DNA from 2 places in the Bacillus sp. DU-106 genome. Region 2 is predicted to be linked to the other one. Evidence: predicted binding sites of a transcription regulator. Region 2 holds the regulator's gene; the other holds the start of a gene.

Region 1 (15,218 bases), 2.2 Mb from region 2:
CACTTCTTTTTAAATCATTTATTTCTTCTTTTTCTAACGTTTGAAATGCAAAGCTAACGACCGGTACTTTTTCATCTAATAGCACTTGTAATTGTTCCTTATAGCTTTTTGGAAGCTTTAACGTTCCTTCTACTTCTATACCTAATTCTCTATTCACTCCGCTTAGTAATACTTTCGCCTCATTTACCTTCTCTTCTTCTATTTCTATCTCTTTCGTTACAAGTAAATTAACACCGAAAGGCTTATCTGTTAGTTCTCTTATTCTATAAATCGCTTCACGAATTTGTTCTGGGCTCATATAGCCGGCTCCAAGCGTCCCTAATCCTCCACTATTACTTACTGCTGCAACAAGTTCTGGCGTCGTAATCGCGCCTGCCATACCGGCTTGAACAACGGGATACTCAATTTTTAATATGTCTGTTACTCGACTTGTAAACATCATTTTCCCTCCTATTTCCTTTATATCTTCTTTATTTGATAAGCTTTCCCCTGCTTTTGCAAGGGTTGAACTTCATATGAAGCGAATATATTGAAAGAGAAGGAGGCTGAGCTTAATGATTTATCCAAATGCATTAAAACAAGGTGATACAGTAATGATTATTGCACCATCTGGTCCACCTACAATCGAAAGTGTATTAAAAGGTGTGAATGTATTACAAGAGATGGGGTTATCCGTAATAATCGGGAAGAGTGTTTACGAGAAATATGGATTTTTAGCCGGAAGTGATCAAGTTCGGCTTGACGATATACATGAAGCATTTACAAATAATGAAGTGAAGGCAATTTTTTGTGCACGAGGTGGTTATGGAAGTGCTCGTCTTCTTCCTCACATTCAATATGAAGTTATTAGGCAAAATCCAAAAATCTTTTGGGGATATAGCGATATTACAGCTTTACATACTGCTGTTTCACGTTATGCAAAGCTTATAACATTTCATGGTCCGATGATTGAAGAGCTAGGAAAAGGCATTGATTCCCTATCTTTATCCTCTTTTAATCAGCTATTCCATCCGTATTCAACCATTTTATCTGCATCAGAATGTATCGTACCTAGCTCTCACAGTACAGTTACAAGTACGTTAGTTGGAGGAAATTTAGCTGTGTTAACAAGTATAATTGGCTCGCCCTACGAGATAATTACGAACAATACACTTTTATTACTTGAAGACATTGGTGAAGAACCGTACCGCATTGACCGTATGTTAAATCAGCTACTTTTATCTGGAAAGTTTAATGAATGCAGGGGCGTTATTTTCACAAGTTGTCACGACTGCACTCCTTCAAAGCCCTCTCAATCATTGCAAACAATATTATATGAATATTTCGCGCCATATCATATACCTGTCCTATTCGATTTACCAATTGGACATATAAGTCCAAACATCGGTATTCCACTTGGAGCTACAGCGACAATAAACACGAATAATAAAACAGTCTCTATTTCTTCTGGTATAGCCACTTCATATTCAAATTAAAAAGTAAAAGGAAAAGCGATTACGCTTTTCCTTTTACTTATAATAATTAAAAATTCGTCCAGATGCGATATCTGCAATTTCTTCTGGAATAAATGTTTTACTTATATCAGTGCCAACATTTAATACAGCTGTAGCATCTTTCTCAATGCTACCAAATAACTCTTTCCCACGTATCGTAATAAGGGGCGTTCCTTCTGGCAACACATCTTTTACAAATTCCATTTGTGTAAAGAACGGAACGATCCATCTACCTTCTCCTTGGAAATGACGCAAACGAAGTATTCCTTCTGTTGCCCCGTCCTCTGCTTCTAGTGAACCAGCAACATAAAACTCAGTAGATAAGAGCAATTCATAAAATTCCTTTTGCTTCTGTTTATCATCCCCTGCTACAACAAGTACCTCTTCTAATTTCTTTACTGAAATTTGCTCCATATGATGCCACCCCTATTTTCAAAATGATTGTACTTAGATTATACGAAATATTCTTATTTTTTTCTACATAATTCGCAATTATTTTCTTAAAATAATTTTAACACTTCTTTTGTCGTCACAATCGTAGCAAACTCTTCATGTAAATTTACAAGTGTCATATTGTGAATATCTTCTGCACTATACTCTTTACCATCTAAACCTATACGGTTAAAAGTAGCCGTTGCATCACTCACTAAATATGTTGTAAATCCTAAATTCCCTGCCATTCGTGTCGTAGTTTCCACGCAATGATTTGTCGTTAATCCTACAACCACTACTGCATTACATTTGTTCTTTCTTAATTGCTCTTCTAAATTTGTCCCAATGAACGCGCTGTTAACGAATTTCTGAATAACCACTTCACCAAGTAGTGGTTGCACTTCTTCTTTAAAGTTTACCGTTTCCGCTCTCTCATAAAACATTGACTGAGCATTTTCTTTATTTACATGTTGAATATGAAAAACTGGTCGTTTCCTTTTTCTCCATTCTTCTAACAAAATTCTCATGTTTTCTTCAGCAAAAATATTATTTCTCTCGCCCCAATCTGGTAATTGAAATGCCTTTTGTACATCGATTATGATAAGTGCTATTTGATTTGTCATCATTTCCCCCTTAATTTGGCTGTAATTGAAATAGAAAACCAAGTTGTTGTGACGCAGTAATAAAGCAAACATAGGCGCAAAGCTCTACAATTTCTTTTTCTGTCCAATATTGTTTTAAAGCGTGAAACATAGTATCATCTATTGCTTTTCGGTCATGAACAAATGTATGCGCAAAAGTAACGGCTACACCAATCTCCTCTGCCTTTTGCACATCATCAGGTCTTCCCTTTGCCATACAGTACGGACATTCATTCCCATACGCTAATGTTCTTCTCACTTGCTCCTTCAACTCTGCTGAAAGAGTCCCTTTATTGTACAGTGTATCTTCTAACGTACTCCACGAGTGTAATATATCCGAATTATGCCCTAATAACTTTTGAAACTTTGTATCTCCTACATTTGATAATGAAATTCTCTCCATCATTTCCCCTCCTATTTCCTTCTGTTTTATTGTAAAATAAATAACGTTCACTTTACATTTCATATGAATCTTAATTTATATTTTTCCTTTACAAAAATCATTATTTTACTGGAGGTATATTTACAAATGCAACTAGACCGTGTTGATCGAAAAATTTTAAATGAATTATATAATGATAGTCGCCTTTCTATGCGTGAATTGGCGAAACGAGTAAACTTATCTGCTCCGTCTACTGCAGAACGTGTTCGTAAACTTGAAAGTGAAGGCGTTATTCAAAAATATACAATCGATATCGACTATAAAAAAGCAGGACTAGTTTTAGATTGTATTTTAGAAATCACTTTAAAAAATGGTGATACAACACGTATGCAACAGTTTATTCAGTCTTATCCATCTGCAAGTTTTTGTTACCGAGTAACAGGAAGCTTATGCTACATTGTAAAAATTTCTGTTCCTTCACTCGTTGAACTTGAAGAATTTATCAATGATGTTTCTTCATATGCAACGACAGTTTCTCATATCGTATTATCAGAAGTATCTCTTACTCCTGATATTGAACATATCTTCCCAGAAGATTAATTTATTTTTATTCATAAATTATAAAAAAACCCCTTACAATAAGAATAAAAATAATATATTATGTATTAAAATACATAAAATTCGAGAAAGGGGCTTTACATTGAAAATCTGGTTTTATGAAAAAACGGCACAATTAGATGACTTGCTTGGTATTTGGGACAATGTTCCGACCATCCCGCGAATTGGTGAAAAAGTGGAGATTTTAAAGACAGTCCGCACTGTTACAGATATTAAATATGTCAAGAACGGTAATAATTTTCGTGTAGAAATTATTACAAATTAAAAAGTAGCTCCTAAGAGCTACTTTTTAATTATCTATTATGTGCTTTCTTTATAACGATTTTATCTTCTTCTACAGCTACTGTTACATAATCATTTTCTTCTAACCGAAGCTTATTTACAGCCTCATCTGGTAACTCTATGGCCATCAATCTATCGGTTACGATCACTTGACTATACACTTCATTTTCTTGTGATGAATTCACTACTTTTTGCTCATTTATAAAACGTACTGGTGGCACGCCAACTTCTTTTACTGTACGCCATTGTTTCCAAACATACGGAATTAACCATAGTAATCCAACAACTGTAAGACCGATACCGATCCATAAATTACTTTGCGCTTGTAATTCAGTAATTGAGATTGTACCACTTTCTTCTCCACCGAAAAATTGCATACTTGTTGCAATCAAATTATTTAGAGCGTGCACAGCTATATTCGTCCATATATTTTTTGTCTTTATGTATAAAAGACACATAACGACACCAAACATGAACGCACCAATAACATCAAAATGTCCTAGGCCAAAAATAATTGAAGATATAATTACAGCTTTTTTAATTCCCCATTTATGAGCCATTCGCTGTAAGAAAAATCCCCTAAAAATAACCTCTTCCATAATAGGTGCTAACACACATGCTGAAATGAAAGTAAATATCGTCATATATACGTTACTCGTATTAATAACATTTCCGTCTTCTAGCATAGTAACTAAGAAATTCGGTAACGTATGTGCTAATATGTAAAATTGAATCTGAGATATGCCAACTGAAAAAATCATCCCCATTATCGTTGCTAATACAATTAATCCCCAAGATAAACGTCCTGGCTTATCAAAAAAACTGTTAAATACAATATTATTTTTATTTGTTTTTACGTATAGCCAAAGTAATGGAAATACAAAAAATACAGTTATTTGTGAAATAACCTCCATCGTATTCTCAGAAACATTTGCTAGACCTAATGGTATCATTATAAGGAACACCCCTATAATCATCCATCCAAAAAAGCTGCGTAGCCTTATACGTGAAAATGCATAGTGCATATAGAACACCTCCAAAGATAGTAAAAGTAAATGGTCGGATAACTACATTATAATATGAATATAGTTGAAACCCTTCCTATTTTTCTCAATTACTTTCAAACAACATAGCTCTTAAAATACCATATCGCTGTTCTTCAAGTTGCAATCCAAGTGAAATTTATGTAATAAAAATCCCCGTTTTTACAAGCGGGGATTTCTTTTATTATAATACGTCACGTTTTTGGAATAATGCACTTGATGCTACAAGTAACACAACAAAGTATGCAGCTACAAGTAATAATGAAGTTGTAAACGTAAATTCTGTAAATGTTGGTTCCATTCCACCATTGATTAATTTATTACTATCGTAAGCTCTTAAATCCAAATGGTTGAATACTACAAACTTCGCTACACCTTTTGCAAACATTATTAATACCATATTAATTGCACCTTGTAAGAAGAATAGGAACATCGTAATAATTAATGGTAATACAGATTTTCTAAAGACATTTGCTAGGAAAAATGCAAGTGTTGCAAAAAAGAACGGTGAAAGTAGTTGATATAAAGTGGACTTCATAACGATTCCTAATGTTAATTCTGTTTTACTACCATCCATTACAATACCGCCAATAATCATTGCAATTAGCATACCAGCTAATACGATAAATAACATTGCTAATAACACTGTAATATATTTAGAAAATAAAACTGCAAGTCTTTTTCTTGGACGGATTAACAATTGTTTAATTGTACCTTTTTGGAACTCATCAGTAAGAGTACGGGCAGCAAGTGTAATCCCAAAAATCGTTGTAAATAAAACAATTAAGCCAATCTCTGAGTTTGCATAATCTAAATATGATCCCTTAAACTCATCACCTTTTCCCCACTTCAACATTGCTAAAGTACCTAAAATTTCGAGTGCCGCAATGACACCCATTAAAATATACATACCTTTTTTCGCATGCAACTTTAAAAATTCATTTTGAATTAATTTAAACATTACGCTTTCACTCCCCCAGTAATCGCTAAGAACTCATCCTCTAACGTTTTATTTTGAACAGTAACTCCGTATACAAGCACATCAGCATGAACAAGTTTTTTTACAAGTTGCGGAATGTTGTCTTTTGTTACAGATGCTACAATTACATTCCCTTTTGCTTTACCTTTAATGATTTCATTTGCTTTCTGAACTTCATCTACTTCAAACGCTACAACGACTGCCTCATCATGTTTCACTTTTTCATGTAAGTTGTACTCTTGTACAAACTCACCTTGTTTAATAATAACGACGCGATCACACATTAATTCAATTTCACTCAATAAGTGACTTGATACGATTACAGCAATATTCTCTTCTTTCGCTAAACGTTGTAAATAATCACGAATTTGGCGAATACCAGCTGGATCTAATCCATTTGTCGGTTCATCTAAAATTAAGATTTTCGGCTGATGCAGTAATGCCTGTGCAATTCCTAAACGTTGTTTCATACCAAGTGAATATGTTTTCACCTTTTTATGAATCGCATGCTCTAACTCAACAAGCTTTACAATCTCAGCAATGCGCTCTTTACTAATTGGTGTAATGGCCATGTTCGCAAAATGCTTTAAGTTTTGCATCCCTGTCATATAATCATATAGTTCAGGATTTTCTACAATCGCTCCAATTTGCTCTAGTGCCTTTTCACGCTCTGAGCGAATACTATGTCCACAAATTGTAATATCGCCCTCTGTCATTGAAATAAGACCTGTCATCATACGGATCGTCGTCGTCTTACCGCTACCGTTCGGTCCAAGGAATCCGTATACTTCTCCTTCACGAACCTCAAATGATAAACCACGAATAATTTCCGTTCCACCAATCTTTTTTCGAACATTCTCTAACTTTACTACTACGTTTCCCAATGCTGATTCCTCCTTTAGACTTCTAGTTTTTTATCGACTATGTGACCTGTAACTACTAGTAATATAATTGTTAATAAACAATTAAAAAATAGATTTAAAATTGTAACCTCTGTACCAGAATAAAATGATGTATTTAAAAAACCATTTTGATCTATAAATCCAATATTATTTATAGCAAACACATACTTTTCTATTTGCTGAAAAATATACGTTATTCCTCCATTAAATGCGGTAAAAATGACGAATAAAACTAAACAAGCAACTTTATTCATAGATGATTTCACATTTAATAGTTTTACAATTACTATAATGAAATAAATAGAAACTAGCATATTAAGAAAATCTAGTCCCCATAAGAAAATAGATAACATATGATGTAATATTCCATAATTATATAAACTGTGTATTGCTTGCTGAATACCTAAATTAGTTTTTCCATTGTAAATATTTAAAGAAAAATAGTATAGAAAAATGATTCCTATTCCTAGCAAAATCATAAAGAGTAGTACACAGAATAAACTATTTGCACATATATACTTTTTTGCTGAAATAGAAGTATAACGTAGCATAGAGTTTTTTAACATTTTCCGAAAAGACGATATACCTGTTAAAAGAATTGCAAATCCATTTATACCTAGTACGATAAAGAATATAATAATAATTATATCTTGCCTACCTGAAATTCTAACTCCTGAAACTCCTTTCATATTAAATAAAAGAATTAATGAAACTGTAATAAAACCAAAGTAAATAATGGCTATCTTTCTCTTATTACAATTATATAGATAAAGAAAAAGCTGACTCATTTCTCATAGGCCTCCTTAAACAGCTCATGTACTGCTTTACCCTTTTGAAATCGTAGTTCTTCCACATTTTCATGCATTATTATTTCTCCATCTTTCAAAAAGATTACTTCATCGAATATATTTTCGATTTCTCTTATTAAATGAGTCGATATAAGTAGCGTACAATCTTCACGATAAAATTTAAGTATTAACTCAAGTACATGTTCTCTAGAAACAAGATCAATCCCGCCCAATGGCTCATCCAGTACATATAGCTTCGCTTTTCGAGAAAACGTTAAAATAATCTGCAACTTCTCAACCATACCTTTTGACAATGCTGTAATTTTTTCTTCTAACGGTATTTTAAATTCTGCAATCGTATCTACCGCTTTTTGAATATCGAAGTCTTTATAAAAATCTCGATAGAAAAATAAAGCGTTTTTTACAGTCATCCAATCATCAAAGATTGGCTTATCGGACATAAATGAAACAATTTCTTTCGTCTGTAACCCTACCTTTTTACCGTCTATTGTAATACTACCTTCAGAAGGGTGTTGCAAGCCTGCAATCATTTTCAATAACGTCGTTTTCCCGCTCCCGTTATCTCCAACAAGCCCAACGATTTTCCCTTCCGTAATCTCTATGTTTAATTCACGGATCACTGCTTTTAATCCGTATCTCTTCCATAAGTTTTCTATTTTCAATAGCTCTGTCATTGGCTCTCCTCCCTCTTATCATGTAATGAAGAACGAAGAATTGTAAGAATTTCTTCTTCTGAAAAACCTAAATTGTCCATTCCATCTATAAAAGAATGAAGTAATTCTTTCGCCATCTCTTTTCGCAGCTCCATAATTTTCTCCCCTTCATTCGTTACATACCGTCCCATTCCTCTACGTGTGACAACAACTCCATCCCGTTCTAGCTCTTGAAATGTACGCTGAATCGTATTTGGATTCACTTGTAATTCACTCGCTAATTCACGGACAGAGGGAATTTTATCACCAGGTAATAAATGTCCTGTTACGATCTCTTTTTTTATGTATTCCATTACCTGAATGTAAATTGGTGTATTTGGAGAAAACTCTATTTTCATTTCTTCCCTCCTTTTGTATTAGTGTACTAGTTAAATAATACACCGATACAAAAAGTTTGTAAATACCCATTTAATTACAAAAAAGTTCTATCCGTTAAACGAATAGAACTTCCCAAATATAAATCGCTATACAAAAATAATAGTGTTATGTAAACAAAATTATAAAGAAAAACTGTCTTATCAATGAATAAGACAGTTTTTCTTTATAATCCTATATTAAAAGTTAAACACGAAGTCATCGTCAGCTAACTTTTCAACGTTCGTTGCTTTTACGTAACCATTTCCTTTTACAGAGAAGAAATCATGGTTTTTCGTATCTGTACGTAAACCATTTAAAACGATTGGGTTAATTTCTTCTTCTTCAAACTTCGGCTCAAGTCCTAAGTTCATAAGCCCTTTATTCGCATTGTAACGAACGAAACGATTTACATCTTCTACAAGACCGATAGAAGTGTAAATTTCTTCTGTATAGGCCATTTCAATTTCATATAGTTCCATTAATAACTCTTGTGTTTCTTTTTGCACTTCTTGTTGCTCTTCTGCAGAAAGTTCTGCGAAGATTTGTTGTGCTAAAATACCGACGAATACGCCGTGAATTGACTCATCACGAATTATCAAGTTGATAATCTCACCACTTGCTGTTAGTTTTCCTTGACCAGCTAAGTAAAGTGGATAGAAGAATCCGCTATAGAATAAGTAACTTTCTAAGAACACACTTGCTACCATTGCCATGTATAACTCTTTTTTTGTTACTTCAGGCTTTAATAAACGACGATAGTAACTAGTAATAATACCAGCTTTTTTCTCAAGTAACGGATGATTGTCTACCCAGTCAAAAATATCATCAATCTCTTCTTCTGTAGCTAATGTTGTGAAAATGTGACTATAACTTTTCGCATGTACTTCTTCCATAGCTCCCATGAAAGCTAATACACTTTTCGCTTGTAAATTTTCAAGATGAACCAGTACAAGTGGCATTCCTTCGCCACCTTGTTTCGTATCTAAAAGTGTTAAACCACCTAATACACGCTTATAAGCAATTTGCTCTTCTTTCGATAATTGCACCCAAGTATTTTTGTCAGACGAAACCGCAATTTCTTCTTCTGTCCAAAACTGAGCGATGTTTTGCTTCCAAAACATTAAACTAAAATCATCTTCTTTTTTGTTCCAGTTTACCGCACGCATTAAATCGCCCCTTCTCTAAATATGATAACTAAGCATGAGCAGGGTTCAGAAAACCCTGCTCATCATGTCTCACTTTTTATATTAAACGGTACAAGCCACACACTCTTCCACGCTTAATTTACGTGTTCTCGTATAATACAGACTCTTTAAGCCTTTTTTATGTGCATAGATGTAGTAACGTGCTAATTCACGTGTTGAAATATCACTATTAACGTAAAGAATTGTACTAATTCCTTGGTCAATATGTTCTTGAATTTCTGCGATTAAATCAATTAATTTAAACTGATTCATATCGTAAGAAGATTTATAGTACCAGAACGTATCTTTTGATAAATACGGCATTGGATAATATGTTGTCGCATTCGCATATGTTCTTGATTCGATTTGACTTACGATCGGCATTACGCTTGAAGTTGCATTTTGAACGTAACTGATTGATTGTGTTGGAGCAATGGCAAGACGATATGAGTTGTATAAACCATTCTTCTGCACTTGCTCTTTTAAACTTGTCCAATCTTCTTTTGTTGGAATATGAATTCCTTCAAATAGTTGCTGAACTTTTTCAGTTACTGGGCTGTAATCTGTCGTTTCATACTTTTCGAAGTATGTGCCATTCGCATAATCAGATTTATCGAAGTCCTTAAATGTCTCGCCTTTTTCTGTAGCGATTTCCATACTTTTCTCAATAGAGTAGTAATTTAACATCATAAAGAATGTACGAGCGAATTCTTTCGCTTCTGCACTTTCATAAGCGATTTTATTTTTTGCTAAATATCCGTGTAAGTTCATTGCTCCAAGTCCAACTGAATGAAGCTCGTCATTTGCTTTTTTCACAGTTGGTGCATTCGGAATAATCGTCATATCAGAAACAGCTGTTAAAGCTTCCATTCCCGCATGAACTGCTTCACGAATTTCTTTATTTTCCATTACGTTTACGATATTTAACGATCCTAAGTTACAGTTAATATCACGACGGATAATGTCATCTGTACCGTAATCATTTATTTCTGAAGTTTCTTGAAGCTGGAAGATTTCTGTACATAAGTTCGACATCTTCACAGTTCCAATATCCTTCAATGGATGTTGATTATTTGCATTTGATTTAAACATTAAGTATGGGTAACCAGACTCAAGCTGAATCATAGCGATTTTAATAAGCATATCACGTGCACTAATATCTAGTGGCTTCTTCTTCACTTTCGGATTGCTCATTAATTCATCGTACATTTCATCGATATCAATGTCATCTAAATGCTTTCCGTATTCTTTATACACCGTGTAAGGCGCGAAAACATGGAAAGGTTCGTTTTTCTCAGCAAGCTCAAAGAACTTACTTGGAACGATAATTCCGATTGATAGAGACTGAATACGGCTCTTTTCATCGGCATTTATTTTTTTTGTATCAAGGAATTCAATAATATCCCAATGGAAAATGTTTAAATATACTGCACCGGCACCTTTTCGTTGGCCAAGCTGATTCGCATATGAAAACGAATCTTCAAGCAATTTCATAACAGGTACTACGCCACTTGCAGCGTTGTCGATACCTTTAATTTGCTCACCGCGTGCGCGTAGTTTAGATAAGTTTAAAGCTACTCCCCCGCCGATTTTCGATAATTGCATCGCAGTATTAATGTTAAAGCCGATCGAATTTAAGCTATCGTCCATCTCTAACAAGAAACAAGACACCATTTCTCCTCTTCTGCTTCTTCCCGCATTTAAAAAGGTTGGTGTCGCTGGTTGGTAATTTTGTTTTACAATCATGCTTGCGAATTGTCTTGCCTTCGAAACATCACCGCGTCCTAAGTATAATGAAACAATTGCTACACGATCTTCATAGCTTTCTAAGTATTGTTTTTGATCATTCGTTTTTAACGCATAATCTTTGTAGAACTTAGATGCTGCCATATAAGATTGGAACTCGAAGTTTTCACCATAAGCGATGTTATATACTTCCTCTACTTCCTCCAAGCTATACTCGTCCAGAACGTTGTAATAGTAATCATGTTCTTTCATATACTCCATTCGCTCTGCCACGCTATTAAAAGGAACGGTATTCTCTCTAGCTTCTTCCATAAAGACTTCTAATGCCTCTTTATCTTTATGAAGCTGATAAAAACCGTCCTGCATTTGCGTGATTTCATTATTCAGTTCAATGTGTCGCAATCTCCCGCACCCTTTCCTTAAAATATTCTACATCGTTATTTGTTCCAGATAACTCAAATTTTGATACAATAGGCACTTCATATTTAGTAGAAATCTTGTCAGCACTTGCACCGAACATGTCTCCCCAGTTACGATTGCCGCTTGCAGATACGCCTTTTAATTTTTCATTATTGCGCTCTAAAAAGTCTAAAACACGTTCTGGTACATTGCCAAAACCTGTTGTATACGTAATAAGAATAAAGTCTTCATCTATTACTAGATCTTCATCAATTTGAACGGCCGGCATATTTAATTTGTGAATGAAACGCTTCACGTTTCCTGTCATAGAATCATATGCAACTAACATTTCCGACCCTCCCTCTCAAATCTATATTCTCTATATGTTGTTCTTGATTTCTCTATATATTGTATTACGTTTCAAAATAAGACACAAGATATATGTATAAATTCTTTCTTTTTTTAACTTTTACTTTTCGACATGATAGCCGTTTTTTTTCAATACAATGACTATGAAACAACATTCTAAAACTCATGTCAATAAAGTGCTTTTCAAAAAAGTTGTCAACGAATTTAACCTTATTTTTAAAAAAGTTAACAATATATTTTGTCATAAAACGGTAGATGCTGAAGAAATATATTTCTCCAGCATCACGCAAAAAAGAACAGATATGAAACTATAATCTGCTCTAAAAAACGATTACATTTATCAAATTTACCTTATTAAATATATTATACATATACTTTCGTTTCTCGTTACATACTAAAAGATAACTATTATAGAAAAAGATTATTATTATGGAACTTCAATTTATTTATGAAAAGTTTATTCAGAGTGCTCAATGCGCAAAATATCTTTTACAAATATATGATGCGGATTTTCATCTTTATCAATCATTGTACATACCGGAGCCTCTTCATCAAAGTATACAATCATTCCTTCTACGTACTGATATGTATGTCGAACTTGTACAGTTACTTTAATTTCTACTGCTTCTTCATATGCTCTTTTTATTTTCTGAAGCATTTTTGCTGAACATTTTCGTTTCTCTGGATACATAACCATTCCCATAAATCGATTGCCGGCTCTATCTTTCCACATATAATCCCAATGTGGTAAAATGCCTTGTTTAAAATCGCCCATAATTCCCCTCTCCTTTATCTTTTATTTATCCCGCATTAAACGTCCGATTGGTGAAAGGCTACTAATCAGTGAGAGATGCCCTGCTGATCAAAATTCCTCTTTATGAACGTGGCGTTTCTGAATATGTATAAATCACTTGCCCGCCTCGCTGTGCGTTACCAATGAAATGCTTAAAGTCTTCTCTATTTACAACAACTTCTCTGAACGTATAAAATACATCTTTCGTAACAACATACTCCTTTATTTCACCATTTTTTAGCTGATCTAAAATTGTATTTGCTAATTCTTTATCCATGTATTTCACCTCTCTGCAATATTTTATTTTATCGTATATTCTATAGGTCAACAACTGTAAATTTATCCCGCTATTTGCAGGTAGTGCGATTGGTGTTGACTACTAATCAGTCGTGGAATGAACAAAAAATCTTACTGATTAACGTTTCACTTTATCTCGTTGTTATGCCATGATTTTATTTTCGTTATTTCGCAAACAATATCGTTTTACTATATGTCCACTAAATATCATATACTAACATAGCTACTTCTCTATATCAAACATTTCGGCATTCAATTATGCAAAGTTCCATACCACTATGCTACAATATACAAATAGAACTAGGAGGGATACTATGATTCGGAAAGCAAAAAAGACAGATGCAATGGCAATAGCTCCTTTATTGTATAATGCTCTGCATGAAATTGCTGAAAAAATCACAGGTAGCACAGATGAAGCAGAAGTATTACTAGGACTTGAGACATGGTTCTCAAAAGAAAATAACCGTCTGAGCTACGAAAACTGTTTTGTCTATGAACAAGACGAGAGTGCAGTTGGAGTTATTGTCGCTTATCACGGTAGTGAAGCAACACAGCTTGACGCACCAATTGTACATCACTTAAGAGAATTACATAAAGATGAATCAATTACGTTAGAAAAAGAAGCTGAGCTTGATGAGTATTACATTGATACACTATCAGTTTCAAGTGCACACGGCGGAAAAGGTATCGGTTCTAAATTAATTGAAGCTGCCGAAATCTATGCAACTGAAAAAGGGCATGAAAAAATCGCTTTACTTGTTAATTTAGAAAACACACGCGCCTATTCACTATACGAAAAGTTAGGTTATAAAAAAGATGAAATTGTTATGCTAGTAGGCGAACCTTATGCTCATCTCGTAAAACCATTAAACGTCAAAATTTCTGTATCTTAAAAAGAAAGCACACGATTTATATAAATCGTGTGCTTTTATGTTAAATTCGTATTTAATATATTTCCATCCATCGCCTCGTGAAACGTATATGTTGTACATCCCCATGGCTTTCTATGCAAAATAGGCGAACCAGACCATCCCATTGCCCTCAGCTCCGTTCCAATCATCGAATTAAAATAATTATGACCTACAAGAGCAATACTTCCATGTACGAGAGCATAACGATGTAATACGTAAGCTGCTTGCCTTGCCCTCTCTCTTACTTCCTTATAAGATTCAACATTTTTATGGTAACCAAGTATCCATAATGCTCGTCCAATACACATCCATACGTTAAGTTTACACTTCAACCATTTTGGCGCATAAAAGCTCGCCGGAACTGCCGCTTCCCTAAAAAGAGAATTTTGTATAAAAGATAAAGAATCCATTAATTCAGCTGCTGACTGTACAGCACACTTTTGATCACTCGTTACAATCAATTTCGCTACTTCAACCGCTTCTCTTGTTTCCAATGGTATAGGTTGTTTTTCTGTTATAGTATGTAAGTCATATCCTTTTATCCATTCATGAAAGGATGTAACCGTCATTGGTTCTATAGTACAATCTAAGCGACCATGACGAATAAAAGAAATCTTCATTCTTTTCACTCTCCATTCATCACTTATGAACTCTATTATGCACTAGTTCTAAACATCATACCACGCAAGAAAATAAAGTTATATACCTTTACATCTCCCCACCACTATCATGTGTTATCGAAGCATGGATACCATCCATCCCATCAAAATATGTACTCGTATCATATTGACGAATCTTTTTTAAATGCATATAAGAAAATAAAAATAAAATTAAAGCTATAACACTCCCCACAAATTCAAACATCATT
Region 2 (15,218 bases):
CATACGGAATTGTAAGATTGCACCGAGTACATCGTCACGGACAAAGCTTGACATCGCTTCTGCCCCGATATCATCTAACATTAAAACTTGTACGCGTTTAACCGCATCAATCTTCTCACCAATCGAATTATCTTGAATTGAACTTTTAATTTCACGTAAAAATTCCGGGAAGTATACGAGCATCGAACTTATTTTCTTTCGAGCAAGCTCGTTCGCTATTGCTCCTAACAAATACGTTTTTCCTACACCAAATTTACCGTACAAATATAAACCTTGTGCTTTTTTACCTGGTTCATATGTACTTAAAAATTCATTCGCTGCACCAATCGCATCGATACGTGCATTTAAATCAGAAGGATCTAAGTTTTCCATAGTTGCCTGTAAAATATCCGTTGGCATATATACACTTTGAACAAGTTTTTCATATTTCTTTCTCTCGTCATGCGCTACTTTTCTAACGCAGCGATCGTATTGAATATCAATCATCTTCCCTTGAATAACAAGCTTTGGCTCGTACCCTTGTAGCATATTTTTACATGAGCCTAAATCCGGACAATCCACGCAACCTACACTTTGTCCAATATATTCATATAACTTCACAAGACTGCGCTCAATCATAGAAGTCGTTACTTCACCCTTATGTTCATCTATAAATTCTTTCACACGCGGATGCGCCATTACTTCTGCCTTTAATACTTCATATCTATTTTTAAAGTTTTCATTTTCCATTAATTTTGCAAATGAATTTTGAATATGCTCCATTTTCTCACCTCAAAGAGCGTTCATTCTCTTCTATTAATCACGCTTATATTTTTTTAACACTTCTTCTAGTCGTTTTCGTTCATCTTCTAGCGTACTTGCATCTTTTTCTACACTTACATCTTTCTTCACTGTTTCTTTCTCTTGTTCTTTCGGCTCTTCTTCCTTAAGCCAATCTGGCACCATTTCTTTCCGCACCGTTTTCTTCGCCGTACGGCCTTTTTTCTTCGTCTCAGCCCACTCTTGATATTGACGGTTCTCTTCTTTCGCTAACGCCATCGCGTCCGCTACTGTACCGACCTTTTTACGTGCCCAATGCCCAGCAATCTTCTCGACATACGTTTTCGCAAGTTTCATATCTGAGCGTAGCATAACATAATAAATAAGTACATTCACAACTCCTGGTGTCAATTTTTGATTAATCATGACATCTTCAACGATCTGCAAGTCCGCTTTCGTTGCCTCTGCACCACCAGAAATCTCTTTCAATAGTTGTTTTGGTGAGATTTCCTCTAGCTGCTTTATTAGCATCTCCTCTTGCGATGAAGGCTCTTTCTCTTTCATCGTACGTGCAGCATGAGGCTGTACTCTTTCACTTAATACCGGTAATGCTTGACCATTTTCAAATTGATACCAATCGCGCGCTCCTTTTCTAAGCCTTTCCATATCAATTGTTTGCATCTCTGTCACTGCACCAAGAACGATATTTTGCATCGATAACACATCTACACCATACACGTAAGCAAGTGTTATAACGCAGTCTCTCACTTGATCTGTAATCGCCTTTTTAGGAACAAGAGCGGACAATCCATCTACAAATAAAGAGAAATCAAAGAAATCATTCCAAACTTTCGGAGCATCTCCCTTCTCGTTACTTGGCATAGTTGTCGTTTTCGGAATACGAAGGTCTTCTTGCGCATGCTCAAGCTGTCCTGGATTAAACGAACCAAACACATCATTGAAAGAACGCGTAACATTTTCATAAGAAGCAAAATCAAATTCTTCTTCTAAGAAATATTGCTTTACTTGATTATATTTTGTCCTGCTCAATCGATTGTATAAAAAAATACTTAAAACAATATCATCAAAAAACTGCTTCGGAGATAAAGGTGGTTGCAACTCATATATGAACATTCGAATATCTTTTTCTTTCTTAATATATACCTTCAAAAGCCCAATTGCCTCTAACTTTACTCGTTCCTCATATACTTCAGGAAGTTGCATTTGCATAGTCACCATAAGGGAATGATGCGTATTCTCTTTTCCAAATACACGATCTTGCTCAAGCTCTCCCCATAGTGTCATGTATAAGCTAAAAGCTCTACTACCTATTAACGGCTGATACAACATCGTTAACACTTTCCGGTCGTAATTGTGCAGTAGTCCTTTCGCACTTACTTTATAACGATCAATCGGCAATAGCTCCATCCATGACTGTTTTTCCATTCTTGCTTTTCCTTTCTCTCATCCAATCTATCCTCTACTTCATTCGTTCTATCTTCATTATATAAATTCTTAGTGAAAAAGAGCTATTAGCTTGCGCTTCTAGCTCTCTTATCCTATTACTTACGGTATGTAAAGAGAATAAAATACAACTTCTACTCTCTTTCTTTTTGCAGTATATCTTTTAATTCTTCAATAAATACATTTAAATCTTTAAATTGACGATATACAGAAGCAAAACGTACGTAAGCAACATCATCAATATCGCGAAGTTCTTCCATAACAATTTCACCAATCATATCACTTTTCACTTCTGATATACCTAAATTACGCAGTTCACGTTCCACGCTTTGTGTTACTTCTTCTAATTGTCTTAAAGATACTGGTCTTTTTTCACACGCTTTAATTAAACCGCGTAAAATCTTTTCTTTATTAAACTCTTCTCGTGTGCCTTCTTTTTTTACAACGATAAGAGGTGACTCTTCTACCCTTTCAAAGGTCGTAAAGCGACTTAAGCAGCTTTCACACTCTCTCCTTCTTCGAATAGAGCGCCCCTCGTCTACCGGACGCGAATCTAACACTCTTGTACCATTATGAGAACAGGATGGACAACGCAATTCATTCACTCCTTTACATTATACTCTTTATTTTTCTCTACTCACTTCACCTAAAATATATATACAATATTATATAACTCATTCTAACTCTCTTACCACTTTAAGTTCCAGCGCATCACTTTATCATCTCATCCTTAAAAATAAGATGGTATATAGGGCACTACCTCATTTGCAAGAGTCCAATTTATTCAACTAACGAGTACGTTATATTTTCCCTTTTTTATAAACTAAAAAAGAGGTGCATTATACACCTCTTTACATTTTAAATCAATTATGTTCTTTTTTAAAGAGCTTTTGTTTCTCTCTGCTTAATTTCGAAGCTACCAGTGCCTCGAGGAAGCTCGATGCTCTCACGCGTTTTCGCGTTTAAACCTTCTGCAATATATTCTGCAGCAACATTTGGATCAATACGATCCCCACAAGTATAAACATCAATACTTGCGTAACCGTGCTCCGGAAAGCTATGAATTGTTAAATGTGATTCTGAGATAATTACTACTCCACTTACACCTTGTGGTGCAAATTTATGGAAAGCAACCTCACGCACTTCAGCACCAGCTCTTAGTGCTGCATCCACAAATAATTGTTCAATATACGGCATGTCATTAAGCTTGTCGAAATCGCAATCCCAAAGTTCAGCGATCACGTGACGACCCATCGTATCCATAGTATCCATTCTACAGTTCCCCCTTGTAAATTTATTCTAACTGTTCGAATTGAAAACTAATTTGCAATTTGGCTTGCTCCACTACCACGGGGGAAAGTTAGTCCAGAGAGGTCCTAACCCTTTAAGTAGTGACTACGTACCTCAGCTCTTAAGTTTACGAGTGTTAGTATACTTTGTTTATTTTCATTTTGCAACAACAGTTTTTTCGATTTTCTGTCATATTTTCCTCTTTACTTTTCCCTAAAAAAAATAAACGATTCACAAATGCAGTAATCACAACGTTTCGTGGTATGTCCACTTTTTAAAATATACTTATATAATTTTTTTCCTTTTCAGAAAAAATTAAAAAAAGAGGGCAAATATTGCCTTGCCCTCTCCTCCCTTATTCACTTAAATGTGTTGCACATTTTCTTGTTTCGCTAACTCTTGAACAACTAACGTTACAAGATCTACAACACGACGAGAGTAGCCCCACTCGTTATCATACCAAGCAAGTACTTTCACTTTACGATCACCCATTACCATTGTAGATAAACCATCGATAATAGCTGAGTGTGTATTTGTATTAAAGTCGATAGATACTAAAGGCTCTTCGCTGAATTCTACAATACCTTTTAACGCACCGTTTGCAACAGTTTTGAATGCATCGTTAATAGCTTCAACTGTCACATCGCGTTTTACATCTACTACTAAATCAACAAGAGACACGTTTGGTGTTGGTACACGAAGTGCCATACCATGAAGTTTTCCGTTTAAATGTGGAAGAACTTTTGCTAGCGCTTTCGCAGCACCTGTCGTTGTCGGAATGATTGATTGTCCGCAAGCACGTGCTCTTCTTAAATCTTTATGTGGGTTATCAATATTTTTTTGGTCATTTGTATAAGCGTGAACTGTCGTCATTAAACCGTTTTCAATTCCAAACTGCTCATCTAACACCTTCACAACAGGCGCTAAACAATTTGTTGTACAAGATGCATTTGAAATAACAGTATGTTTTGTAATATCTAATTGGTCTTCGTTCACACCAACTACAATTGTTACATCTTCATTTTTACCAGGCGCTGTTAAAATAACTTTTTTCGCTCCAGCTTCAACGTGAAGAATTGCTTTTTCTTTCGAATTAAATTTACCAGTTGCTTCAATTACAACTTCAACACCTAAATCTGTCCAAGGCAATTCCTTTGGATCGCGGTTGTTTAAAAGGCGAATCATTTTTCCATCAACTAATAAGTGATCTTCAAATGCTTCTACTGTTCCGTCAAACTTGCCATGAACTGTATCATATTTAATTAAGTGTGCTAACGTTTCAGATGGATAGCTTGCATTGATTGCTACAATTTCGAATGCGCTTTCTTTTATTGCTTGACGAAATACCATTCTCCCAATACGTCCAAATCCATTAATTGCCACACGAGTCATAATATGTTATCCCCCTTGAATGCGTTATACTATTTATCTCCAATCCCAATAATAGTATAACACAAAAAGGGGATATGTCACTAAGCATTTTCATTAATTTCACAATTTTTTAGTCAATAATGTTCCACTTTTTTAAAATTACCTGCAATTGTGTTTTCGTTCCCATAATTGTGCCATCATTATTTATCACTTCATCTGCATTTTTCACTTTTTCTTCTAACGGCATTTGAGATTGAATACGAGCTGTTGCTTCTTCTTCTAAAAAGTTATTTCGTTTCATTAAACGTTCTAATTGCGTATGCGGCTTAACCGCTACAACTAAAATGCGGTCAACGAGACTTGTTAATTTGCTTTCAAATAAGAGAGGAATATCTAACACAACCGCTTGCATACCTTCTTTTATGTACATTTCCTTTTGCCTATTCATTTCCTCACGCACTGCAGGATGAACAATTTTATTTAACTGCAATCGTTTTTCTTCATTATAGAAAACGACACTTCCTAGTTTTGGACGATCTAGTTCTCCATCCTCTTGTAACACTTCCGTTCCAAATACTTCTACTATTTTGTTATATGCTGGTTTTCCTCGCTCTACAACTTCTCTTGCGATAATATCTGCATCAATAACTGGTATGCTCAGTTCACGAAACATTTGAGACACTGTACTTTTTCCGCTTGCAATGCCTCCCGTTAATCCAATTACTACTGTCATAATAATCCTCCTCATAATAAAAGGCGCGAAACTAATGTTCCACGCCCATACTTACATTTTCCAAATTCCAATAATGATGAGTAATACTCCAGGCAGGAATGTAAATTTTTGTAACCACTTCATATTTGATAAAACCGTTCCAAGTTTCATTCCAATAAATAAAAACAAAGAACTCATAACTGCAACTAATATCGCCATCATAGCGGGTGCATACCCTAATAAAGATGCACCAATTCCGGCACCAAATGAATCTACAGAAAGAGCTATACCAAGAAGTAATGCTTCTCCTGCAGAAATGGTGCCTGATTTATCAAAATCTGCAACAGTCGGTTTCCGTAAAATTTGAATCACTAGGCCTAGCGAGGCAATCTCTAATTTCCAGACCTTCTCCTCTTGCTTCGGTTCTTCTTTTCTCTCACTTCGAAAAAATTGATATAATACCCAAATCCCTATTCCAATAAGAACAAGCCCACCGATACGCGTTGCGATAACAGGTGAAAATACTTTCGCGATCATATGTCCAATTCCCATTGAAACAAGCATAACAGCCGCTGAACACATTCCGATAATTATAATTGATCTTAGTGGAATTCTTACGCTTCTTAAACCATATGTTAGCCCTACACTACAGCTATCTAAGCTTAATGTAAAAGCTAATAAAATAAGAGATAAATAAAGGTACATCGGTAAGCTCCTCCCTTATACATAGCTCTGCTGTATGTATATGACAAATGCCTATCCGATGTTATCTCTTTTCTATATTCTAGGCTGACAAATTGGGCAGTAATGCGTTCCTCGCCCGCCAACAACTGTTTTTTCTAATATCGTGCCACAAGTTACGCACGGCTCTCCTTTTTTCCCATATACATTTAGGAGTTCTTGGAACGAACCAATTTGCCCTTGTGAGTTGATATACGTCCGAATTGTACTTCCGCCACGCTTTACTGCTTCGCCTAGCGTTGTAACGGTAGCCTCATAAATTCGCTCAATTTCTTCTACTGTTAAAGACGAAGCTTCTCGTTCTGGATGGATTTGAGAACGGAATAAAACTTCATCTACATATATATTTCCAAGCCCTACTAAAAGACGCTGGTCCAGTAGCACAACTTTTATTTTACGATTTGTCTTTTGTAATCTTTCTTGCAAATACTGCGGTGTCATTTCAGCATCAAATGGCTCCGGACCTAAGTCAGCAAGAGGCATTTGGTTCATTTCTTCACCTTTCTTAAAGAGATGCATCGTACCAAACTTTCTCACATCTTTATAATGTAATTCCGTTCCATCTGTAAATAAGAAACGGACGTGCGTATGTTTATCAATCGGCTCATCCTCTTGATGTAATAAAAACTTACCTTCCATACGCAAATGTGAAACAATGACATAATTCGTTACATATAAAAGCAAAAACTTTCCTCTTCGCTTTATATTTTCAATCTTCTCGCCTTTTAGCATTTCTTTAAAGATTTCTGCATCATCCGGTCGTTTCACTATTTTTGGATAAGTAACAATAACATCTTCAATCGTTTTTCCTGTTACAAGATTTTCAAGTGTCCGTCTGACGTTTTCAACCTCTGGTAATTCAGGCATTTCATCACTTCCTTATTTTGCGTCGTACCAAGTTGGACCGTAAGAATAATCAACTTTCAGCGGAACTGCAAGTTCAATCGCATGTTCCATTACTTCAGGTACAAGCTGCTCTAATTTTTCGATTTCTTCTTTTGGTGCTTCAAATATTAATTCATCGTGTACTTGCAGAAGAAGACGCGCTTGTAATCCTTCTTCTTCTAAACGATCTGCCATAATAATCATCGCTTTTTTAATAATATCTGCTGCAGTACCTTGAATTGGTGTATTCATCGCTGTACGCTCAGCGAAGCTACGCAAGTTAAAATTACGACTCGTAATTTCTGGAATATAACGGCGACGATTTAATAATGTAGCTACATATCCTTTTTGTTTCGCATCTTTTACGATGTCCTCCATGTATTCTTGTACACCAGGGAAACTTTCTAAATACTTTTCAATAAATTCCGCTGCTGCTTTTCTTGTAATTCCTAAGTTTTGTGAAAGACCATAATCACTAATACCATACACAATTCCGAAGTTAACAGCTTTCGCTTGTCGTCTCATATTTGAAGTTACTTCATCTTTTTCAACGCCAAATACATCCATAGCTGTTTTCGTATGAATATCCATGTCATGTTGGAACGCTTCAACTAGCCCTTTATCATTTGCAATATGAGCTAATACACGCAGTTCGATTTGTGAATAATCAGCCGCATACATAATCCATCCTTCTTCTGATGGAACAAATGCCTGACGAATCTTTCTTCCTTCTTCTAATCGAATCGGGATATTTTGCAAGTTCGGATCCGTTGAACTTAATCGACCTGTTTGCGTTAACACTTGATTAAAGCGAGTATGAATTTTAGATGAATCTTCATGTACAACTTTCAGTAAACCTTCAATGTAAGTTGAATTTAGTTTCCCTAATTGACGATAATGTAAAATATTTGGAATAATTTCATGGTGATTCATAAGCTTATCTAGTACATCAGCTGACGTAGAATAACCTGTTTTCGTCTTTTTAATAACCGGTAAGTTTAAGTTCTCAAACAGAATAACACCAAGCTGCTTCGGTGAATTAATATTAAACTCTGTTCCCGCAAGCTTATAGATTTCCTGTTCCATTTCCTTTAATCTACCCGCAAGTTCTTCTCCCATATTACGAAGACGCTCTGTATCAACTTTTACACCCTTTACTTCCATATCAGCTAATACACGTGCAAGCGGCAATTCTAACTCTGTAAACAGTTCATATTGCTCATTCTTCTTTAACTCTTCAACGAATGTTTGCTTTACATCATATAATACATGCACTTTACGAGCCACATGCTCCGCGACTACCTTTAACTCTGGAACAGCACGTTTCGCACCTTTTCCGTAAACTTCTTCATCTGATTTCACAGCATGCGTTTCTTTCATTTTCGCTACAGTACGGAAATCTTTATCTGTATCAGCCGGGTCAAGTAAATAAGCAGCGATTAATAGATCAAAGTCAATCCCTTGCATATCTATCCCATTCCATTTCAGTGCAACGATTGCACGCTTCGCATCAAATGTATGCTTTCTCATCTCTCCATCTGCAAGCCACTCTTTAAAAGCATCTGACTTGAGAGCAATGTCTGTCTGAATAAAGTAACATCCATTTTCATTTTGAATACCGAAACCTTGAATGTCTGCTTTATGATAGTTATCTTCTTGTACTTCAACGATAAGCGCACTATCTTGCTGAAGCATTTCTTCTGTAACTTCTTCCACAATATCAAATGTAATATCATCTAATTCAGCTGGAGCTGTTTCTTCTGGCGTAACGCCTAATTTATTTAAAAGAGATGTAAATCCTAAACTCTCGAACATTGGAATGACATCACTTGCTTCATATCCTTTATACGCCATATCATCCACATGAACTGTAATCGGCGCATCTGTAATAATAGTTGCAAGATCCTTACTCATAAGAGCTTGTTCTTTATTTTCTTCCAGTTTTTCTTTTAATTTCTTCCCACTTACTTGATCTATATTTTCATACACCGCTTCAACCGTTCCAAACTGTGTTAACAATTTAATTGCCGTTTTTTCACCAACTCCTGGTACACCCGGTATATTATCTGACTGGTCTCCCATTAAACCTTTCATATCGATAATTTGCTTTGGTGATAAGCTGTATTTTTCAAATAAAGCTTCTTTCGTATATTCATCCACTTCTGTAATCCCTTTTCGCGGAATACATACAAGCGTGTTATCAGAAACAAGTTGAAGTAAATCTTTATCTCCTGAAATAACTTTTACACTCGCCCCTTGCTCACTCGCTTCTTTCGCTAACGTTCCCATGATGTCATCCGCTTCATAATTTTCTAATTCATAACGCGGTACATTGAACGCATCCAGCATCTCACGAATAAACGGGAACTGCTCTGATAATTCAGGTGGAGTCTTTTGACGTCCTCCTTTATACTCACTATACGTTTTATGACGGAACGTTGTTTTGCCTGCATCAAACGCCACTAACATATGAGTTGGCTTTTCTTCCTCTAATATTCTCATTAACATCATTGTAAAACCGTAAATTGCGTTCGTATGTATACCTTTGTCGTTATTTAAAAGCGGTAGTGCAAAGAAAGCACGATACGCGATATTATTACCATCTACTAATACGACCTTTTTTTCCAAAATTGAAACCTCCCCATACAAATTTGAAATGATTTTTTTCACAGAAAAAAACCGTTCCTTTCCTCTCTCTATATTAACATGACTAATAGAGAGAAGAAAAATAACGGCTATTTTCTTTCATATATAAAACAGACTTATATTGGCATAAAGGGAAGTGACGAGAACAGCTTAACTATTCTCGTCCAAAATTACTCCTTGGATGAAGGGGTTTTCATGTATTATATTAACAGAGCTTTATTAATATTTAATTAAGCCATTGTTAATATATTGTAAACATCCTTCATCCTATTTTTCAGTTGCTGATTTCGGTAAAACAACTGTAAACGTTGTCCCTTCTCCAACTTCACTATCTACTGTAATCGTACCTTGATGCGCCTCAACTAAATGCTTTACGATCGACAATCCAAGGCCGGTACCACCAGTATTTCTACTTCTTGCTTTATCCACCCGGTAGAAACGTTCAAAAATACGCGGAATTTCCTCTTTACTAATACCAATTCCAGTATCCGATACTTTTATATAAGCATTATATTTATCTTCCGCTAACTCTACTGAAACAACGCCTCCAGCCGGTGTATATACGATTGCGTTATTAATTAAATTAATAAAGATTTGTTTCAAACGACTTGGATCTCCAATAACAGAGGCACGTTTTAATACATTAACTTGTAAAGAGATTTCTTTTTCTCCTGCTTTATTATCAAGTACCATATGAATATCTTCAAGCAGCCCCTTCATATCAACGGTTCCCATATTTAATTTAAATCCTTGTTGTTCGATCTTCGACAAATCTAATAAATCTTCAATTAATCCTTGCATGCGCTCACTTTCTTTTAAAATAATGTGCAAGAAATGTTCGCAGAATTTTTTATTATCCATCGCTCCGTCTAAGAGTGTTTCTGAAAAACCTTTAATAGAAGTAATCGGTGTCTTTAATTCATGAGAAACATTCGCTAAAAAGTCTTTTCTCATTTGTTCTAATTTCTTTAACTCTGTTATGTCATGGAATACGAGAACAATCCCTTTCCATTCATGGTTTGTCCCGATAATCGGCGCTCCATATACTTCGAAATGCTTCCGTTCAATTCCAAGTGGCAATAACATTTGTTTACGCACTTTCACTTCTGTCATAAAGATTTCTTCTACAAGCTCAATAATTTCTGTATGATGAAACGATTCATAATATAAGCGATCTAAATATTCTTCATCTGTTACGTGGAAAGTTTCCTTATAAGAGCGGTTTACAAGGTTTATATATCCTCGGCTATCAATTAAAATCATTCCGCTTCCCATATTTTCAATTAACGTATGCAGACGATCTTGCTGCATTTCTTGTTCAAGTGTCATCTCTTGTAAATTTCGAGCTAAAATATTAATCGCTTTACTCAGCATTCCAGTTTCATCCGAATGACTTTCGTATGCACGTGCTTTATAATTGCCCTTTGCCAATTCAATTGCAACTTTCGTAACCGATTCAATTGGCCTAATATATTGCCCTGTAATTTTCATACCTAAAAATACAACTACGAGACAAGCAATGACAAATCCGATAATTAATAATCCCCACGTTTTTTGATGTACGTCTCTTAAAGGATCAATTATACTTTTCACCAAAATGTATCCTTGTTTTCCTTCTACATCTTGAACGAACACCGCATGATAAAATTCATTCTTTCGATCCGTTTCTTTCGTAATCACTTTACTTCGTTGTTTTGCCACTTCCGAAGAAAGTTCTTTAATCGTCTCTGGACTAAATGCCAATTCTTGTCCTTTTCTATATTGAACTTTCTTTTTTTCATCCAAAAATACGATAGAAGCTGGTATTTTTTCTTCTAACTTTTCAAATATGTATGGGTTTTTTAAGACATTATCAAAACCTTGCTCTTCTGCTAACGTCGCAACATACTCTGTCTCTTTTACCATTCTCTCTTTAGCATGATCTATATAGTAGTTTTCAAACACAGTTTCTAGTAATAAACCTAGTCCAACTAAAATAAATACAATAAGAGAAACAAATGTAAAAAGAAGCCTGGAACGAAATTTATTCATTCCCTTTTGGCTCCTCTAATTTATATCCTAAACCACGTATCGTTTTAATGTACGTCGGTTTTTTCGTATTTTGTTCAATTTTATCGCGCAAATGGCTAATATGAACATCAACAATTCGTGTATCACCAGCAAAATCGTAATTCCATACAGCACTTAGTAATTGATCACGTGTCAACACGCGACTTTTATTTTTCGCAAGATACACAAGTAGTTCAAATTCTTTTGGTGTTAATTCAAGCTTTCTTCCTTGGAAATAAGCCTCATAAAATTCCGGTAAAATTTTAAGTTCTGCAATTGTGATGCTATCTTCATCTGGCGCTTCTGCAACTTGTTCTTCTTGTTGTAATTTCGTACGACGCAAAATCGCCTTCACACGAGCAACAACTTCTCTTGGACTAAATGGCTTTGTCATATAATCATCCGCCCCAAGTTCAAGGCCTAGCACCTTATCAAACTCATCATCTTTTGCCGTTAACATTAAAATCGGCGTCATAACGCGCTGCAATCGTAATTCTTTACACACTTCCATACCATCCATTTTCGGAAGCATTAAATCTAATATAATTAAATCTGGGCGTTCTGTTGTCGCTTTTTGAAGCGCCATTTCTCCATCCATCGCTGTTATAACTTCAAACCCAGCTTGTTGTAAATTAAATTCGATTAAAGTTAAGATAAATTCCTCATCATCAACTACTAAAATACGATTGTTCATTCTTTTCCTCCAAGTTATAGACTTGAAACCTTCTTCATCCTAGTATTTTCCCCGTTATTCTCATCATACTAGAAAACAAGGTCCCTCTCAATATAATTGTCTATTCATGGAGATCGTTTGTGTAGAATTGAGAAAATAGAAGTAATTACGATTCACCTGCAACTACACAGGATTTTGCCAAACTTTATAGATTGCTCTCTCTTCTTTAAAGCTCACTTCCGTATGAACTATAAAATCTTGATTTTGTGCTAGGAAAAACGAAAGAGCATACGCTATTTTATAATCTGGTGTTTCATATCCATCAAATACTCTCCCGTACATTTCATTCACAACCCCGTCTGCCCACACTTCAGCTTCTCTTACCGTTTCAAAGATCACGTCTTCTCTTTTCCACCTCACCTAAAAAACCACTCCTTTAATTGACTTCAATTACCGATAATTATATTATTAATCTTAATATATAAATCAATAATATAAAGAGGTCTATTATGCGACTAATACTATCTATTCTATCTTTAGCAGTCACATGTATCCTTGCTTTTAACGCTCCGAGCTGGGATACGATTAAAACGGGGTGCTCAGAATTTGCTGAAGGGTTCAAAGAAGGGTTCTTCAACTAAAAATAGCGCTAGCATCCTTATTAAAGGTATGCTAGCGCTATTCATATTTTCATCTTTTAAAAATTATCTAATGCTTTTTCCATAATAGAGACTGATTTAAAAGGTGGCGTTACTGTTAATGAACCTTTCACAACAGTTTCTCCTTTTTCATCATGAGCAGATACAAGCATATCAATTGTATGTTCCTCCTCAGAAACAGCCACAACTTCAAAGTGGATTTGTAACGTTTCATAATGGTGAACATGTTTCACGAATGTAAGGTCCTTTCTCGTAATATGACTTCCTGGACCCGGTAAATATTTCGTAACCGCCGTTGTAATCATTCCCGTTAGCATAATGCTTGGTACAATCGGCTTTTCATACGGAGTTTGGGATGCGTAATCATGCTGAATATATAATGGATTGGCATCATTCGTTAACCCTAAGTACAATAACAAATCTTTATCCTCAATTTTTTCAGTGATAGATAATTTCTCTCCTACTGTAATTTCATCCATTTTACGACCAATTTGAACTTTTTTCTTTAACATGTTACAACCCCCTCCGATTTTTTCACCTTATTATCCTACTAAAAGCGATACCTTATCCGAAATTTACTATGATGAGGGCAATGTATAGTATAAATCTACAGTTTCATTATAGGATATTACAAATGATAGCGTTTTCATATTATTTCAAAAAAACAATTCGGTAAATAGTAGAAAAAGATTCGGAATCCCGAATCTTTTTCACTACTATTCAATTATTAAACAAGAACTTTCATTACATTACGTACAGATTCTACAGAGCGATCTAACGCTTCTTTTTCATCTGCAAGAAGTTCTAATTCAATAATTTTTTCAATTCCGTTACCACCTAGAATTACTGGTACCCCTAAGTAAAGGTCACTATAACCATACTCACCTTCAAGGTACGCAATAGCTGGTAATATACGGCGTTGATCTTTTAAGATTGCTTCTGTCATTTCAACTAAAGAAGCTGCTGGTGCGTAATATGCACTACCGTTTCCTAATAAGCCTACAATCTCACCGCCACCTTTACGTGTACGTTCTACGATTGCTTCTAAACGCTCTTTCGGAATTAACGTTTCTAACGGAATACCGCCTGCATAAGAATAACGCACAAGAGGTACCATGTCGTCACCGTGTCCGCCAAGAACAAATCCTGTAATGTCTTTTACAGAAAGATTTAATTCTTGTGCGATGAATGTACGGAAACGAGCTGTATCTAATACACCCGATTGGCCGATTACACGCTCTTTCGGGAATCCTGCTTCTTTAAATACAGAATATGTCATTGCATCAACTGGATTTGTTAACACAACAATAATTGCATTTGGTGAATGTTTTGCAATGTCGCGCGTAATACTTTTCATAATTTTAGAGTTTGTTGCTACTAAGTCATCACGGCTCATACCAGGCTTACGTGCAATACCTGCTGTAATAACGACAACGTCAGAATCAGCAGTATCTGCGTAATCAGATGTTCCAATAATGTTAGCATCAAAACCTTGTACTGGGCTCGCTTCTAACATATCTAACGCTTTCCCTTTTGTTGGATTTTCCAGTTGTGGAATGTCCACTAATACAACATCTGCAAGTTCTTTTTGTGCTAATAAGAATGCCGTTGTTGCTCCTGTAAATCCTGCACCGATGACTGAAACCTTCTTGCGTTTGATTGTCATAATTTACCCCCCGCTTTAATTATGCGTTTTTGATTATCGCTACATCCATGTTTTTAATAAGTTCATTAGCGAACTCAGAACATTTCACTTCTGTTGCACCTTCCATTAAGCGTGCGAAATCATAAGTTACTACTTTTGAAGCAATTGTTTTCTCAACAGAAGCAGTTACTAATTTCGCAGCTTCGTTCCATCCTAAGTGTTCTAATAATAATACACCTGAAAGAAGAACAGAAGATGGGTTTACTTTATCTAAACCTGCATATTTTGGAGCTGTACCGTGTGTAGCTTCAAAGATAGCATGTC

What was found. The regulator NrdR, encoded in region 2, represses ribonucleotide reductase genes. The targets are predictions, from matches to a motif close to AACACNATATATNGTGTT.
Region 1: nrdI (class Ib ribonucleoside-diphosphate reductase assembly flavoprotein NrdI) is a predicted target of NrdR. The motif match lies at 12,378-12,395, and genes of this name have one in related genera.

The regions. Positions count from the first base shown of each region.
Region 1 is NZ_CP026607.1:1,305,441-1,320,658, reverse strand. Features, by position in the region: gene C3Y97_RS06835 (NAD(P)H-dependent flavin oxidoreductase) at 1-439, opposite strand, end outside; gene C3Y97_RS06830 (S66 peptidase family protein) at 555-1,475, shown strand; gene C3Y97_RS06825 (SseB family protein) at 1,509-1,907, opposite strand; gene C3Y97_RS06820 (cysteine hydrolase family protein) at 1,994-2,548, opposite strand; gene C3Y97_RS06815 (carboxymuconolactone decarboxylase family protein) at 2,559-2,969, opposite strand; gene C3Y97_RS06810 (Lrp/AsnC family transcriptional regulator) at 3,096-3,548, shown strand; gene C3Y97_RS06805 (DUF3913 family protein) at 3,649-3,831, shown strand; gene C3Y97_RS06800 (CPBP family intramembrane glutamic endopeptidase) at 3,860-4,873, opposite strand; gene C3Y97_RS06795 (ABC transporter permease) at 5,076-5,852, opposite strand; gene C3Y97_RS06790 (ABC transporter ATP-binding protein) at 5,852-6,754, opposite strand; gene C3Y97_RS06785 (ABC transporter permease) at 6,769-7,560, opposite strand; gene C3Y97_RS06780 (ABC transporter ATP-binding protein) at 7,557-8,255, opposite strand; gene C3Y97_RS06775 (GntR family transcriptional regulator) at 8,252-8,632, opposite strand; gene nrdF (class 1b ribonucleoside-diphosphate reductase subunit beta) at 8,849-9,817, opposite strand; gene nrdE (class 1b ribonucleoside-diphosphate reductase subunit alpha) at 9,899-11,983, opposite strand; gene nrdI (class Ib ribonucleoside-diphosphate reductase assembly flavoprotein NrdI) at 11,970-12,329, opposite strand; gene C3Y97_RS06750 (hypothetical protein) at 12,807-13,124, opposite strand; gene C3Y97_RS06745 (hypothetical protein) at 13,225-13,419, opposite strand; gene C3Y97_RS06740 (GNAT family N-acetyltransferase) at 13,754-14,332, shown strand; gene C3Y97_RS06735 (hypothetical protein) at 14,368-14,970, opposite strand; gene C3Y97_RS06730 (hypothetical protein) at 15,059-15,214, opposite strand.
Region 2 is NZ_CP026607.1:4,551,179-4,566,396, forward strand. Features, by position in the region: gene dnaI (primosomal protein DnaI) at 1-762, opposite strand, end outside; gene C3Y97_RS23145 (replication initiation and membrane attachment family protein) at 796-2,205, opposite strand; gene nrdR (transcriptional regulator NrdR) at 2,358-2,819, opposite strand; gene speD (adenosylmethionine decarboxylase) at 3,103-3,486, opposite strand; gene C3Y97_RS23160 (glyceraldehyde-3-phosphate dehydrogenase) at 3,877-4,905, opposite strand; gene coaE (dephospho-CoA kinase) at 5,015-5,617, opposite strand; gene ytaF (sporulation membrane protein YtaF) at 5,669-6,301, opposite strand; gene mutM (DNA-formamidopyrimidine glycosylase) at 6,374-7,204, opposite strand; gene polA (DNA polymerase I) at 7,217-9,850, opposite strand; gene phoR (sensory box histidine kinase PhoR) at 10,136-11,899, opposite strand; gene phoP (two-component system response regulator PhoP) at 11,892-12,611, opposite strand; gene C3Y97_RS23195 (hypothetical protein) at 12,774-13,010, opposite strand; gene C3Y97_RS28290 (hypothetical protein) at 13,100-13,231, shown strand; gene C3Y97_RS23200 (MaoC family dehydratase) at 13,288-13,761, opposite strand; gene mdh (malate dehydrogenase) at 13,977-14,915, opposite strand; gene icd (NADP-dependent isocitrate dehydrogenase) at 14,935-15,218, opposite strand, start outside.